2 regions of the Arthrobacter sp. TJ-170 genome follow, and region 2 is predicted to be linked to the other one. Evidence: riboswitches for the same ligand, from Rfam matches in the RefSeq annotation. Region 2 holds a riboswitch; the other holds the start of a gene.
What was found. A riboswitch is a leader RNA that binds a small molecule or an ion and turns the genes downstream of it on or off. The one in region 2 is predicted to bind glycine.

Region 1: another riboswitch for glycine. It lies ahead of gcvP (aminomethyl-transferring glycine dehydrogenase); the one in region 2 lies ahead of gcvP (aminomethyl-transferring glycine dehydrogenase).

Annotation. Positions count from the first base shown of each region.
Region 1 covers NZ_JBZCNL010000007.1:74,343-82,090, reverse strand. The annotation lists gene AC4D1W_RS13385 (glycosyltransferase family 87 protein) at 1-676, shown strand, start outside; gene AC4D1W_RS13380 (lipid II:glycine glycyltransferase FemX) at 673-1,767, shown strand; gene AC4D1W_RS13375 (phytoene desaturase family protein) at 1,770-3,215, shown strand; gene AC4D1W_RS13370 (FAD-dependent oxidoreductase) at 3,278-4,351, shown strand; glycine riboswitch at 4,430-4,531, shown strand; glycine riboswitch at 4,533-4,636, shown strand; gene gcvP (aminomethyl-transferring glycine dehydrogenase) at 4,688-7,558, shown strand; gene gcvT (glycine cleavage system aminomethyltransferase GcvT) at 7,569-7,748, shown strand, end outside.
Region 2 covers NZ_JBZCNL010000010.1:31,518-39,265, reverse strand. The annotation lists gene AC4D1W_RS15545 (MarR family transcriptional regulator) at 1-216, shown strand, start outside; partial or broken gene AC4D1W_RS15540 (5,10-methylene tetrahydromethanopterin reductase) at 409-687, shown strand; gene AC4D1W_RS15535 (amidohydrolase) at 693-1,919, opposite strand; gene AC4D1W_RS15530 (hypothetical protein) at 1,969-2,679, opposite strand; gene AC4D1W_RS15525 (DUF5058 family protein) at 2,709-3,467, opposite strand; gene AC4D1W_RS15520 (Lrp/AsnC family transcriptional regulator) at 3,606-4,607, shown strand; glycine riboswitch at 4,693-4,790, shown strand; gene gcvP (aminomethyl-transferring glycine dehydrogenase) at 4,936-7,748, shown strand, end outside.

The sequences.
Region 1 (7,748 bases), on a different contig from region 2:
TCTTCCGTTCGGTCCGGGACGGGGAATGGCCCTTCCGTGGGAGTACGATCCGGCGCGCCTCGAGGTTTCATCGTCGCTCTGGGCCGGTTACAATCTCATCGCACAGCAGGCGGGCCTGCCGAGCCTCACACCCAACGCAACGGGGATTGCGGCGCTAACCGGCTTCGGGATACTGACGGCGCTCATCGTTCTGCTGGTGTTGCGGGCACCTCGACGGCCGAGGCTTCCGCAGGTGGTGTTTCTCCTGATTGGGGCGCTGGTGCTCGTTGTTCCGGACTACCGGCCGGAATTCAGTCTGTGGCTGCTGCCGTTCCTGGCGCTTTCATATGTCGATTGGAGAATATTTCTCACCTGGCAGCTCGTAGAAGTCCTTCACTGGTGGGCGTACTGGATGTTCGTCGCCCGGGAGGTTTCAGCGGGCGTGGTTGAGAACAACATCGACGCCGTCTACTATGTGGCCGCAACCGTTGTTCGACTGTTAGTCACGGGTTATCTCCTCTACCGGGTCGCACAACATGTACTTGAACCGGCATATGATCCGGTACGGCGTCTGGACATCGATGACCCTGCGGGCGGTCCTTTCAACGGCGCTCCTGATCGAAAGGCTTACGCTCCGGTAGGCTTGAGCGAGCCCCGTCCGGGCCCGAAAATCCCCGCACCGAAAGACTCCCAGTGACAGAATCCGTCTTCCGCAGCGAGCGCCTTACGCCTAAAGCTTTCGAGGCCTTGGCGTCGGCTCATCCCGACGTCATCATCCCCCTCGAGCAGACGCCGCAGTGGGCACTTTTCGAGCGGAGCCTGGGCCGGGAGCCCTATGGCCTGTGGGCCTACTACGACGACGGCGGCGCGCCCGTTGTGTTGATGAGCCTCCTGCGGGTGCGGCGAAAGTTCCGTGAATCGCTGGTAGCAATCAATGGGCCCGTCTGGTTCGCCGACCGTTCACCTGCCGCTGAACTTCGCCTGATGCGGACGGTTCAGGAGCAATTCGCCGAAGACCCGGGCGCGGATCCGCTCTACGTCCGTATGCAGGTCAGGACTCCCCAGCCTCCGGCTGATGGTCCGATTGAGCATGGCTGGTATGAGCGCGAGATCGTCGTGGACCTGACGCCCAGCGAGGACGCCATCTTCAAGTCCTTCCGGCCGAACGCCCGCAACAGCATCCGGCGTGCGGAACGCTCAGGCGTAGAGGTCCGAGCCATCGAACGGGCCGATTGGGTTGATGTTTTCCGTCAGGACCTTTATCCCATCCTGCAGGAAACAGCCGAACGCGATGGCTTCTCAAGCTTCAGCACCGACTACTACGAAAAACTCCTCTCGGAGCTGGGGGACTACCTCCGGCTCATGGTGGCTTACGTGGACAACCGGGCGGTGAGCTGGCTTATCACCACGGAGTACCGCGGGTATTCGGTTTACTACTTCGCGGGCAGCACACTCGATGCCCGTAAGACCTTCGCCCCCTACCTGCTGCTGTGGGAAGCGTTCAAACAGCTCAAGGCTGCGGGAAACACAGCCTGCGGTCTCACCGGGATCGTCAGCGAGAACTACCCGCAACTGGTCAACGTGACAACGTTCAAACGGAACTTCTCGAAGAACGTCGTGGACATCCCAACCACGTACGACATCCCGCTGAACCCCGGAAAGTATCGGGTAGTGGCCGGATTGCTGTCGTTCCGCAGGACGGCACCGGCGAAGGGCCGTGCGCTGCTGATGGGGGCGGCGGCGCGGTTGTCGAAGCTGCGGGCCGGTCGCACCGAGGTCAGGAACTAGTCATGGCCGACGTCGCGATTGTCGGTGCCGGGCCCAACGGGCTGGCGGCCGGCGTCGTGATGGCACGTGCAGGACTGAGCGTCGAGGTTTTCGAGGCCGGGAAGACTGTCGGCGGCGGATCGCGCACCATGGAGCTGCTCGAACCGGACCATCTCCATGACACCTGCTCTGCAGTTCACCCGATGGCGTTGGCCTCGCCGTTCTTCCGGGAGTTCGGCCTCTCCGAGCGGGTCCCGTTCGCGGTGCCTGAGCTGTCCTATGCGAACCCGCTCGACGACGGGCGGGCCGGCCTTGCCTACCGGGACCTCGGGCGCACGGCTATGAGTCTCGGCAAGGACGGACAAGCCTGGCGACGACTGATGCGTCCGCTCGTGCAACATATTGACGGTGTGGTGGACACCGGGCTGAACCAATTCCTTCGTATCCCTCGCCGCCCTGTGGCTGCGGCCCGGCTGGGTCTGGGGACCCTGGAGCAGGGTTCGCCGCTGTGGAACCTGCGCTTTTCAACGGAAGAGGCGGCAGCGTTGTTCACCGGCGTTGCCGCGCACGCGGTATCTCCATTGCCGACCCTCGCTGCTGCCGGTGCCGGACTTACCCTTGGTGCGTTGGCCCACGCGGTGGGATGGCCCATTCCACTGGGAGGGTCGCAGGCACTGGCAAATGCCATGGCGGAGGACATCCGGGCGCACGGAGGAGTGATCCACACTGCTCGCCGGATCGAGTCGATCGCCGAGTTCGACGACGCCCGTGCAGTCCTGCTCGACGTTTCCCCTAGCGCTGTCGGAAGCCTTGCGGGCCATCGTCTGCCTCCGGGATACCTTTCGGCGCTGGAGGGTTTCCGGTACGGCGGCGGCGCCTGCAAGGTCGACTTCATCCTCTCAGGGCCGGTGCCCTGGGTGAACGAGGAAGTACGGACCGCGGGCACTGTCCACGCGGGTGGTACACGGGCGGAAGTAGCGGCTTCCGAAGCCGAAGTGGCGGCGGGACAGCATCCGGACAAGCCCTACGTCCTGATCTCGCAGCCTTCACTGTTCGATTCCTCCCGTGCCCCGCACGGACGGCACATCCTCTGGACGTACTGTCATGTACCCAACGGATCCACGAAAGATATGACCGAGGCCATAGTGCGGCAGATCGAGCGTTTCGCGCCCGGCTTCCGTGACGTCGTCGTACGTTCACACACAATGACGGCGGCCGATCTGGAACAGTACAACGCCAACTACGTGGGGGGAGACTTCGGCGGCGGTGCTGTCACCATCCCGCAATTGCTGGCGCGTCCCACGTTCGGGCCGAACCCGTGGCGGATGCCTGCGAAGGGTCTGTACCTGTGCTCGGCGTCCACTCCGCCGGGGCCGGGCGTTCACGGCATGGGCGGGTATCACGCTGCGAAGCTGGCGTTGAAGGATGTGTTCGGTCTGTCGGTACCGGATCTGTCTCCGGCCTCCTAGAAGGAACATCAGAACCGCGAATCGCGTTCCATCACGAGGAACGGAAGCAAGGAGATGCGCGGGTGCTGCAAGTAATAGTCATTGGTGCGGGGCAGGCCGGGCTTTCCGCGGCGTACCACCTGCAGCGGCAGGGTCTCCGACCGGAACGTGACTTCCTGGTCCTCGACGCGAACGGGGGCCCCGGTGGCGCGTGGCGGCACCGCTGGGACTCACTGACCTTCGGCGCAGCGCACAACATTCATGATCTGCCCGCCATGGAACTGGGCACACCTGACCCGACCGAGCCGTCCTCGTCCGTTGTTGCCCGCTACTACGGCTCCTACGAGCGGGAGTTCGAGCTCAGAGTTCGCCGCCCAGTCAGGGTCGAAAAGGTCACCGAGGAAACATCGGGAACGCTCACCGTCCACACTGACGCAGGAACATGGGAGACCCGCCTCCTCATCAACGCCACGGGCACGTGGGACCGCCCGTACTGGCCCTACTATCCAGGCCGGGAACAGTTCCGCGGCCGGCAGCTGCATACCCACGACTTCGTCAGCGCGGAGGAGTTCCGCGACAGGAGCGTTGTGGTGGTCGGTGCGGGAACTTCGGCCGTCCAGTTCCTTCTCCAGCTCCACGAAGCCGGCGCGAGAACCACCTGGGTGACCCGCCGCCCACCTCTCTTCACCGACCGGACGTTCGACTCCGAGTGGGGCCGCGACGTCGAGCGCAGGGTGCACGAGCGCACCAAGGCCGGGCTTCCGCCGTCGAGCGTTGTGTCGGTGACCGGACTTCCGCTGACACCCCAATACAGGGCGGGCATTGACGCAGGCATCCTCCGGTCGGAGGGGCCGCTCAGGAGGATCACACAAACCGGCATAGAGCTCGCCGACGGCAGGACGGTCGCAGCCGACGCCATCCTGTGGGCCACCGGGTTCCGTGCCGCACTCGACCACCTGAAACCGCTGAAGCTGCGGGAGCCGGGGGGCGGCATCCGGATGGACGGCGTGAAGGTCCTGAAGGATGATCGCGTGCTGCTGGTGGGCTATGGCGCATCAGCATCAACCCTCGGAGCCACCAGGGCCGGACGGGCGGCAGCGATTCAGGCAGTGAGGCAGCTCAGAATCGTGGATCAGCAGGAAGAACTCGCGGGCTGACGTCAACCATTTCCGGCGTGCGTTGCCGAAGAGTAAGATTGCTCACGATCACACAATTGAATAGCCATAACCAGCCAATGACCCGCAGCGGGAGAGTTCTGCCGTTGACTCACGTCCGGCAGGCGCCGTAGGAGCAAACCCTCCCCAGGAATCTCTCAGGCCCAGCACCGCAGCGGAAAGGCAACTCTGGAAAGCAGTACAACCACAGCGTGGTTGTGCTCACCGACGGTGCAATGCGAGCGTCTCGTCCGCAAAATCTCTCAGGTCCAATACAGAGTGGGGAGGAACCCGATAATCGTCCGCACACCCCGAGCGGGCCCGATCTACGGAGTTCCCATGACCCACCAGACGGAATCAACCTTCTCCGACCGCCACATCGGTCCGCGCTCGAATGACGCGGAGCGGATGCTCAAGGTCCTCGGATACCCAAGCCTGGACAAGCTCGTCGACGTAGCGGTGCCGGAGAGCATCCGCATTGAAGAAGGTCTCGACCTTCCGTCTGCGCTGAGCGAGTCGGAGGTTCTCGCAGAACTGCGCAGCATCGCGGCGAAGAACAAGGCCGCCGTCCAGATGATCGGTCAGGGCTACTACGACACCGTTACGCCCCCGGTGATCCGCCGCAACGTCCTCGAATCTCCCGGCTGGTACACCGCCTACACGCCGTACCAGCCGGAGATCTCCCAGGGCCGGCTGGAAGCACTGCTGAACTTCCAGACGATGGTCCAGGATCTCACCGCACTGCCGATTGCCAACGCGTCCCTGCTCGACGAAGCTTCCGCCGTGGCCGAAGCGGTCCTGCTGATGCGACGCTCCGGCAAGAACAAGGGCCGCACCGTCCTGGACGCCGACTGCCTGCCCCAGACCATCGCCGTCGTCACGGGCCGCGCCGAAGCGCTCGGTTTCGACATCGAGATTGCTGACCTTTCCAACGGTTTGCCCGACGGCGACATCAACGGCGTCGTCCTCCAGCAGCCCGGCACGTCCGGCGTCCTGCGCAACTCCACCGACCTCATCGCCAAAGCGCACGACGCCGGCGCGCTGGTCACGGTCGCGGCCGACCTGCTGGCGCTGACCCTGATCACCCCGCCCGGTGAGCAGGGCGCGGATATCGCCGTCGGCTCCGTCCAGCGTTTCGGTGTGCCGCTGTTCTTCGGTGGACCTCACGCCGCGTACATGGCCGTCCGCAAGGGGCTGGAGCGGATGCTTCCCGGCCGCCTGGTCGGTGTGTCAAAGGATTCAGACGGCGCTCCCGCCTACCGGCTTGCGCTGCAGACCCGTGAGCAGCACATCCGCCGTGAGAAGGCGACGTCGAATATCTGCACCGCGCAGGCGCTACTCGCGATCGTGGCCAGCATGTACGGCGTGTACCACGGGCCGGACGGACTGAGGGCTATCGCTGAACGCGTCCACGGCAAGGCCGCGAAGCTCGCCGCGGCTCTTCCCGGAACCGTCCACGGCCAGTTCTTCGACACTCTCCTCGTGAAGGCGGACGGCGCGGCCGCGGACCTCGTCAGCAAGGCCGAAGAGTGCGGCATCAACCTGCGCCTGGTCGACGAGGATCACGTAGGCATTTCCTGCGACGAAACCACCACGGACGCTCATCTTGAGACGATCGCAGAGGTTTTTGGCGCCGGCCTTCCGGACGAAGCGGATGTTGAGACGACGATACCCGCCGAACTGCAGCGTTCGTCGTCGTACATGACCCACCCCGTCTTCTCGCTGCACCGCTCCGAGACCCAGATGATGCGTTACCTGCGCAGCCTGTCCGACCGCGACCTGGCGTTGGACCGCACGATGATCCCGCTGGGCTCCTGCACCATGAAACTCAATGCCACCGTTGAGATGGAGCCGATCTCCTGGCCGGAGTTTGCAACCATCCACCCGTTTGCTCCTGACCATCAGACCGAGGGGTGGCGCCAGTTGATCGGCGACCTTGAAGACCGCCTCGCTGAAATCACCGGCTATGCCAAGGTTTCGATCCAGCCCAACGCAGGGTCGCAGGGTGAACTCGCCGGGCTCCTGGCAATCCGGAACTACCACCTGTCACGCGGCGATGAGGCGCGCAAAATGTGCCTCATCCCGTCTTCAGCGCACGGCACCAATGCCGCGTCGGCCGTGCTCGCCGGCATGAAAGTGGTGGTTGTGAAGACCGCCGAGAACGGTTACATCGACCACGACGACCTGCAGGCCAAAATTGAGGCGAACAGGGACTCGCTGTCCGCGATCATGATCACCTACCCATCCACGCACGGCGTCTTCGAGGAAGATGTGCGCTGGGTCTGCGACCAGGTACATGCGGCCGGTGGCCAGGTCTATATCGACGGCGCCAACCTCAATGCCCTCGTTGGGCTCGCCAAGCCGGGTGAGTTCGGCGGCGACGTCTCCCACCTGAACCTTCACAAGACCTTCTGCATCCCGCACGGCGGCGGCGGGCCAGGCGTTGGCCCGGTTGCGGTGGCGCAGCACCTCGTGCCGTTCCTGCCAGGAGACGCGAATGACGTGTCGAAGAGCGACATCCATACTGGCGTCCCCATTTCCGCCTCCCGCTTCGGTTCAGCAGGTGTGCTGCCGATTTCCTGGGCGTACATCGCCCTGATGGGCAGTGAGGGCCTGACGGCGGCAACCAAGTCCGCGCTGCTGGCCGCCAATTACGTGGCCGCCCGCTTGAACGAGCACTTCCCGGTGCTCTACTCGGGCGAGAACGGACTCGTCGCCCACGAATGCATCCTCGACCTTCGCGCACTGACGGCCAAGACCGGGGTTACCGCTGAGGACGTCGCCAAGCGCCTCATCGACTACGGCTTCCACGCTCCCACCCTGAGCTTCCCGGTTGCGGGCACGCTGATGGTTGAGCCCACTGAGTCGGAGGATCTCGGGGAACTGGACCGTTTCGTGGACGCGATGATCGCCATCAAGAGCGAGATCGACCGTGTCGGCTCCGGTGAGTGGCAACTCGAGGATAGCCCGCTCCGCCAGGCTCCTCACACCGCCCAGGCACTCATCAGCGACGAGTGGTCCTTCGCCTACTCCCGCGAACTGGCGGCTTTCCCGCTGCGCACGCTGCGCCACGACAAGTATTTCCCGCCGGTTCGCCGGATCGACGGCGCGCACGGAGACCGGAATCTTGTGTGTTCGTGCCCTCCCCTTGAAGCCTTCGAGGAAAGCGCGGCATCCGTCGAGGACACCACAGCCGATGTCAACGCCTAAGGAAGCCGCCATGACAAAGCAGACAGCGCTCTATGCGCAGCACCAGGAACTCGGCGCCGCCTTCACCGACTTCGGCGGGTGGCAGATGCCCCTGAAGTACCGCAGCGAGCTGGAGGAGCACCACACCGTCCGCCGGGCGGCCGGTATTTTCGACCTATCCCACATGGGGGAGGTGACGGTCAGCGGACCG
Region 2 (7,748 bases):
CTGGAGAAGCTCGAACTCAAAGGATTGGTATCCAGGGCCCGCAACATCAAGGACAGGCGCTCAATACGCATCAGCCTCACGCCGCGCGGCAAAATACTATCGCGGCGTATCGAGGAGACGAATAAGGTCCAGGCGGAATCGGTCGGGTTCTCAGACCAAATCCTACGGAGCCAGCTGATCACCATCATCACCCGTCTCGAAACCACCCTCGTCTGACCCGGAACGAGGGCGGGTTCGCTCCCGACATCCAATAGCGGTTTGCCTTCGGTTGGAACGTGGTGACCGGGTCTGCGAACCTTCCCCCAGCAGACACCCGTGATCTAACCGGCGGGTGCGTCGCCCCGCGGCGTGGGTTTCGCGGCAGGGAACGCGCAGGGCACGCGGAGGCGATCCTCGTCGTCTCCGCGTCCCAACCTGGTCGGTTCCGGCGCGGAGGTCGCCGACGAGCTTATTGCCTGGGTCGACGAGACCGACGTCGACGGGTTCAACCTGGCCTACGCCATCACTCCAGGAACGTTCGAGGACATCGTGAAGTACGTGGTGCCAGAACTGCAGAAGCGCGGTGCCTACCAAACTGAATACGCTCCCGGAACGCTCCGGAACAAGCTGTTCGGCAGGGGCGACCGGCTCCCGGAGGACCACAAGGGGAGCGGCTACCGGGTCGGGACTGCAGCCCGGCAAGTGTAGCTCTCCTAGAGGCCTACCTTGGATAGGATTGCCGCCACCGCAGCCTGCACCCCGGCCGTGAGGGTCGGCTCCATGGCGGGCCCGAAGAACGGTGAATGGTTCATCGGGACGGGATCAGTATCCAGGGTCTCCTGGGTATGGCCGCCGAAGAACCAGAATACGGAAGGGACGCCGATGGACTCCGCGAGCAGGCCGAAGTCCTCCGAGCCCATCAGCGGCTCAACCTCTTTGACGTTTCCCTCCCCCAGTTCCTGCTGCAACGCCTCCACCACCTGAGCCGTGGCCTGGGGGTCGTTGTAGTTCTTGGGGAAGGTGTAGAGCTCCTCGATGGTCGGCTCTGGTGCGTTGGACGCGTTCGCTTCCGCCGTGATGATCCGCCGCAGGGCATCAAGCACCTTCATGCGGACGGCATCGTCGAAGGTGCGCACGTTGAGCGTGAATTCAGCGCTGGCGGGGATGATGTTTTCCTTCAGCCCGCCATGGAAAGTTCCGACCGTGACCACCGCCGCCCGCCGGGGATCCACTTCACGGGAGACGATCGTCTGAATCCGCGTGATGATGTGCGCACCCAGGACAATCGGGTCGACGGCGTCCTGCGGCTGAGACCCATGGGACTGGCGGCCTTGAAGCGTGACTTTCCAGGAGTCGGCCTGGGTCATGGTGTGCCCGGTGGCGTACTGGATAGTGCCCGAGAGCCCCGGCATGACATGTTGCCCGTACACGACGTCCGGTTTCGGCGCCTTGTCCCAGAGCCCGTCCTCGACCATGGCTTTCGCTCCGGCCGCCGTTTCCTCGCCGGGCTGGAAGATCAGCACGATGGTTCCAGCCCAGCGGTCCCTGGAATCGGCGAGGAGCTTTGCTGCCGTCAGCAGTGTTGCCGCGTGGGTGTCGTGTCCGCACCCGTGCATGACGGGGACTTCGGTACCGTCGTCGAGCTTGCCGGTGGCGGTGCTGGCGTAGGGAACGCCGGTGTCTTCCCGGATGGGCAGGCCGTCGATGTCCGCGCGAAAGGCGACCACCGGACCGTCCCCGTTGCGCAGGATTCCCACTACACCGGTGCCACCGCAGCGGAAGGTCTCGATCCCTGTTTCTTCAAGTTCGGCCTGGATCAGTGCGGATGTCCGGTGTTCCTGCATAGACAGCTCAGGATTGGCATGCAGGTGCCGGTAGAGGTCGTGCATTTCGGCGCGCTGCTCGTCAGAGAGCAGGGGGGTTGCCAGTGTCGTGATCATTTCTCGTGGCCTCTCTCTTGCGGAATGTTCGGTCGACTGCTCACGGTTTTCAGGAAACGGGTTGGATCTCCTTACGAGCAAACCAGGCGATGATGATCGTGGCGATGACCGAGATCGCTGTGGAGACCATCGTGAGTCCCGGCACCATCGGCAGCAGAACGAATTGCACCACCAGGACCACAGCGAATGCGATCAGAGTCGGCCGCAGTTGCTTCATCGAGATGATCGCCTGAACGATAACTGCGCCCATCACCGCCGGCAGGACATAGACGCGGGCGACGTCGGTGACCCCGGCCGGCACCACGCTGATCAGCCAGGTTCCCAGAATTCCAACAAATATCAGCAGCGACAGCAGATGGACGGCCGCCGCCCCGCAGATGGCCATGATCGCGGCGAAGTTGCCGCGCTCGGTCCCGGGCCTGGCGCCGATGCTGGTCTGCGCAACGAGCACTGAGGGCAGGAGTTTGTTCGAGATGTTGCCGATCATGAACGCCTGGTACATGGCGGCCGGGCCGAGGATCGGGAAGTACGTGATCGGCTCCACGAGCCAGATGACAAAGAAGGTGCCGAGGACGGCGGCAAGAGCGGTCCACAACTGCGTGGACGTGATGCCGAGGTTGCCGAACAGGACCAGGTAGAGCGGTCCCGCGACGGAGATGATGAGACCGGCGATCATGGTCAGCCGCCCCCACCGGGAGGTTGTGCGGTCGAATTCCTGGAGATCTGCTGCGACCTGTGCAGGACTCAGTGTTGTGCTCACGGGATCGTTCCTTCCGGACAGTTGGGCGGTCATGCGACTGGTCCGAGACCGGCGCTGTGGGCGGTGTAGGCAACGACGAGGCCCGCGACAATGGCGAAGCCGAGGCCCCACTCCCGGAGCCAGCCCCGGTTCAACCGCTTTGCAAGGTACAGGCAGACCGCCATGACCGCTCCCGCTGTAAGGAGGGTGATGAGGTGGGCGCTGCTCTTGGGAATTTCACCGATTCCGATAGAGATGAAGGCGGCAAGCAACGCTGCGGCGGGAACGACCGTCATGATCAGCGGGTTGACCTTCGCAAGTTTATGCTCGCCCCGCTTGAGCAGGGGAGTTGCAATCAGCGTAGTGAGCATCCACATCGCCCCGCCGATGCTCATCGCGAAGAACGCGACGGCGAAGACCTGCTGAGTGTATGTGGCGCCGCCCAGGGTGGCATCCATGGTCGTCGCGGCGATGTTGGCGGCACCGGTCTCGTAGGCGGCCGATCCGATCAGTCCAATCCTCACAAGGACGGCCGGCGTACCGAAGAGCGCCAGCAGCGCAATCGCGACGAGCACGACGGCGAGTGACGGCCCGATTGCCGCAACGGCACCGGAGCGGAACGACGTCTTGAGTTCGGCGCCGCTGATCCCGGCTGCGGGAGCCGCCTTCCGTGCGGCGCGAATGTAGATGATGGATTGAAGAATGATGACGGCGAATACGCCGAGCGCACACGCCCACAGCACGGGCATGTTGGCGATGGAGAGAATGTTCGTCGAGCTGCCATTCTCCACGATCTGGGTGGGCGTCATGGGGAGCCTTCCGGGTAAGTCACTGACGGGTAGAACACTTGTTATTCATTGTGAAGTGAGCTGCACCACATGATGCGAAATCCCTGATAATTTACAAACCGGAGAGTTTTTCTGAAGAAAGTGATCATGGAGGCAAGCATGGATCTCGACGAAGAGGACCTGCGGCTCATCAACGCACTGCAGATCGGCCCCCGGCTGCCATGGACAGTTGTCGGCGAGGCACTGGGCAGGCATCCCACCTCCCTTGCCGCACGGTGGGACCGCCTGGTGGCGGCCGGGGCGGCCTGGATTACGGCACATCCCGTCGGCAGCCCGGACCAGATGTCCCTGTCGTTCCATGACGTGCAGTGTGATCCAGCCCGACGGGAGGATGCGGTGCGCGCTATCGCCGGAATCCCGGATGTCTTCACTATCGAAGAGTGTTACCGGAACCGGGACATGATGCTGACAGTCATCACTCCAACCCCGACCTGGCTGGTCGAATTCGTGTACCCGCAACTGGACCAAGTACCCGGGCTGACCCGCTACGAGACGTCGTTCTGCACGAAGCTTCACTACGGCGCATACAGCTGGCGGCTGGACACACTGACCGCGGGCCAGCGGAAAGCACTCCAGCATGCTGCGGGCAGCCGTGCACCGCACCGGGGAGCACTCCCGCCCAAGTACCGCCCGATCATTCAAGAGCTGAGCCGCAACGGTCGCGCCACCGCAGCCCAGATCGCGGAGGTAGTCGGCCTGCACCCGGCGACTGCTCGGCGGCAACTCCAGAAGATACTGGACGCCGGCGTCCTGTCCTTCCGCTGTGAGGTGGCCAACGGGCTGGTCGGGTACCCCATCATCTGCCAGTGGTTCGCGCGCCTTCCGGCCAGCCGGCACGACGACGCCGCGGCGCAACTGGGATCCTTCGGCGCCTTACGCCTGTGCGCCTCAACCACCGGTGCGACGAACTTCATGTTCATGATGTGGCTGCGCACGGCCGCCGACATCATGGCAGTCGAACAGGCGGCGGCAGAGCGCATCCCCGACCTCGAGCTGGTTGAAAGCGTCGTGATCGCGAACGTCCGCAAGCGCGTAGGCTGGATGCTCAACCGGGATGGCACCGCGACAGGCGAGGTCACCGTACCGGGCAATGCCTGGTGAAAGGTGGCCTGCACCTCGACTTGCGTGAAAGTTCAACCAACCGGTATGGTGTGAAGCGCATCACCCATAAAGTGATGTGTGCCTTGGATCCGCGGCGGGAGAGTCCTGCCGGTACGTTCAGTAGGCGCCGTAGGAGCAAATCCTCCCCAGGAATCTCTCAGGCCCACGTACCGCCGCGGCGAGGCAACTCTGGAAAGCAGTCCGGGTAACCGGACTCACCGACGGTGCAAGTGAGGCCTGGCAACAACAGGCAACGCGGAAACTCTCAGGTCCAATACAGAGCGGGGAGGAACCCAGATCATCGTGGCGCAAACGCGCCACCTGAATGATGGAGTTCCTCGTGACGATCCAGTCATCCCGTTCAACCTTTGCAGACCGCCATATCGGTTCCCGCCGCCAGGCCGACATCGACACCATGCTCAAGGCTGTCGGCTACGACAGCGTTGACGGCCTTGTAGACAGCGCCGTCCCCGATTCCATCCGACAGGACAAGCCCCTCAGCCTGGACAGTGCCCTCAGCGAAGTAGAGGTGCTCACGGCGCTGCGCGGGCTGGCAGCCAAGAACAAAACCGCCGTTCAGATGATCGGCCAGGGCTACTACGACACGGTCACTCCTCCGGTCATCCGCCGAAACGTCCTTGAAGCCCCCGCCTGGTACACGGCCTACACGCCGTACCAGCCGGAAATTTCCCAGGGCCGGCTTGAGGCGTTGCTGAACTTCCAGACGATGGTCCAGGACCTCACCGCACTTCCGGTGGCGAACGCCTCCCTCCTCGATGAAGCCACCGCTGTCGTCGAAGCCGTGCTGCTGATGCGGCGCGCGAACAAGAACAAGACCGCACGTGATGGCAAGACCGTCGTCGACGCCGACTGCCTCCCGCAGACCATCGCCGTCGTGCTTGGCCGCGCGGAAGCTCTGGGTTTCGAGGTCGAGGTAGCTGACCTCTCGGAAGGACTGCCCGACGGCGACATCAACGGCATCGTCTTCCAGCAGCCGGGTGTCTCCGGCCGCGTGTGGGACCAGTCCGCCGTCATTGCCGAGGCGAAGGACCGCGGCGCGCTGGTGACCGTAGCCGCGGACCTTCTGGCCCTCACCCTGATCACCCCTCCGGGCGAGCAGGGTGCGGACATCGCCGTCGGCTCCAGCCAGCGTCTGGGCGTTCCCCTGTTCTTCGGCGGGCCGCATGCTGCGTACATGGCGGTGCGCGAGGGCATGGAGCGTACGCTTCCGGGACGCATCGTCGGCGTTTCCAAGGACAACGCCGGGGTCCCCGCCTACCGCCTGGCCCTGCAGACCCGCGAGCAGCACATCCGCCGCGAAAAGGCCACGTCCAATATCTGCACCGCGCAGGCCCTGCTGGCCATCGTCTCCTCGTTCTATGCCGTCTACCACGGCCCTGATGGGCTCAAGGCCATCGCGGAGACCGTCCATAACAACGCCCGGGCACTGGCGGCCACGCTCCGGGCTGCCGGCTGGGAGCTGATGAGCGGTTCCTTCTTCGACACCCTCACCGTCCGCGCACCGGGCGATGCCTCCAAGATCATCTCCGCGGCCGAAGCACGCGGGATAAACCTCCGCTTCATCGACGCCGACACCGTCGGCATCTCAGTCGATGAAACGACGACGCCGGAAAGTCTCTCCGCCGTGTCCGCCGCCTTCGGTGCCGGTCCGGTGAAGGAAACCCAGGGCTTCGAACTGCCCGGCACGGTGCTGCGCACCTCCGAATACCTGCAGCACCCGGTGTTCAACACGCACCGCTCGGAGACCCAGCTGCTGCGCTACATCCGCAGGCTCTCCGACCGGGACCTGGCACTGGACCGCACCATGATCCCGTTGGGCTCCTGCACCATGAAGCTCAACGCCACCGCCGAGATGGAAGCCATCTCCTGGCCGGAGTTCGCCTCAATCCACCCGTTCGCGCCGGACTCCCACACTGAAGGCTGGCGTGAACTGATCTCGGGGCTGGAAACCGACCTCGCCGAAATCACCGGCTATGACCAGGTCTCTATCCAGCCGAACGCCGGCTCCCAGGGCGAGCTCGCCGGGTTGCTGGCCATCCGCGGCTACCATTCCTCCCGCGGGGAAGCTCAGCGCAACGTCTGTCTGATCCCGGCCTCCGCCCACGGCACCAACGCCGCCTCCGCAGTCCTGGCCGGCATGAAGGTTGTCGTCGTGGCCACGGCTGCGGACGGCACCATCGACCACGCGGACCTGGACGCCAAGATCGAGGCCAACAGGGATGCACTCTCGGCAATCATGATCACCTACCCGTCCACGCACGGCGTTTACGACGCGGATGTGCGCGAGGTTTGCGACGCGGTGCACGCGGCCGGCGGGCAGGTCTACGTCGACGGCGCCAACCTGAACGCTCTCGTGGGGCTGGCACAGCCGGGCAAGTTCGGCGGCGACGTCTCCCACCTGAACCTGCACAAGACATTCTGTATCCCGCACGGCGGCGGTGGACCGGGCGTCGGGCCGGTGGCTGCAAAGGCCCACCTGGCACCGTTCATGCCGGGTGATGCCAACCGCGGAGGTACCAACACGGCCGGCGTTCCGATCTCGGCGTCGCGCTTCGGCTCCGCCGGAGTGCTGCCGATCTCCTGGGCGTATGTAAAGCTCATGGGCGGTGCAGGTCTGACCGAGGCCACCAAATCGGCCCTGCTGGCAGCGAACTACGTTGCCTCGCGGCTGGACGAGCACTTCCCTGTGCTCTACACGGGTGAAAGCGGACTCGTGGCGCACGAGTGCATTTTGGATCTGCGCGAACTCACGGCGCGCACGGGAGTCACGGCCGAGGACGTTGCCAAGCGCCTGATCGACTTCGGGTTCCATGCCCCCACGCTGTCCTTCCCTGTGGCAGGAACGCTGATGGTGGAACCCACCGAGTCCGAGGACCTCACGGAAATCGACCGCTTCATCCAAGCCATGATCACCATCCGGCAGGAAATGGAGCAGGTAGCCGACGGAGTCTTCTCTGTCGAGGACTCGCCGTTGCGCAACGCACCACACACGGCTGCCGCCGTCGTCTCCTCCGACTGGGCACGCGCATACCCGCGCGAACAGGCCGCGTTCCCGGTCTCCTCACTGAATCAGGACAAGTACTTCCCGCCGGTCGGCCGCGTTGACGGGGCAGCGGGCGA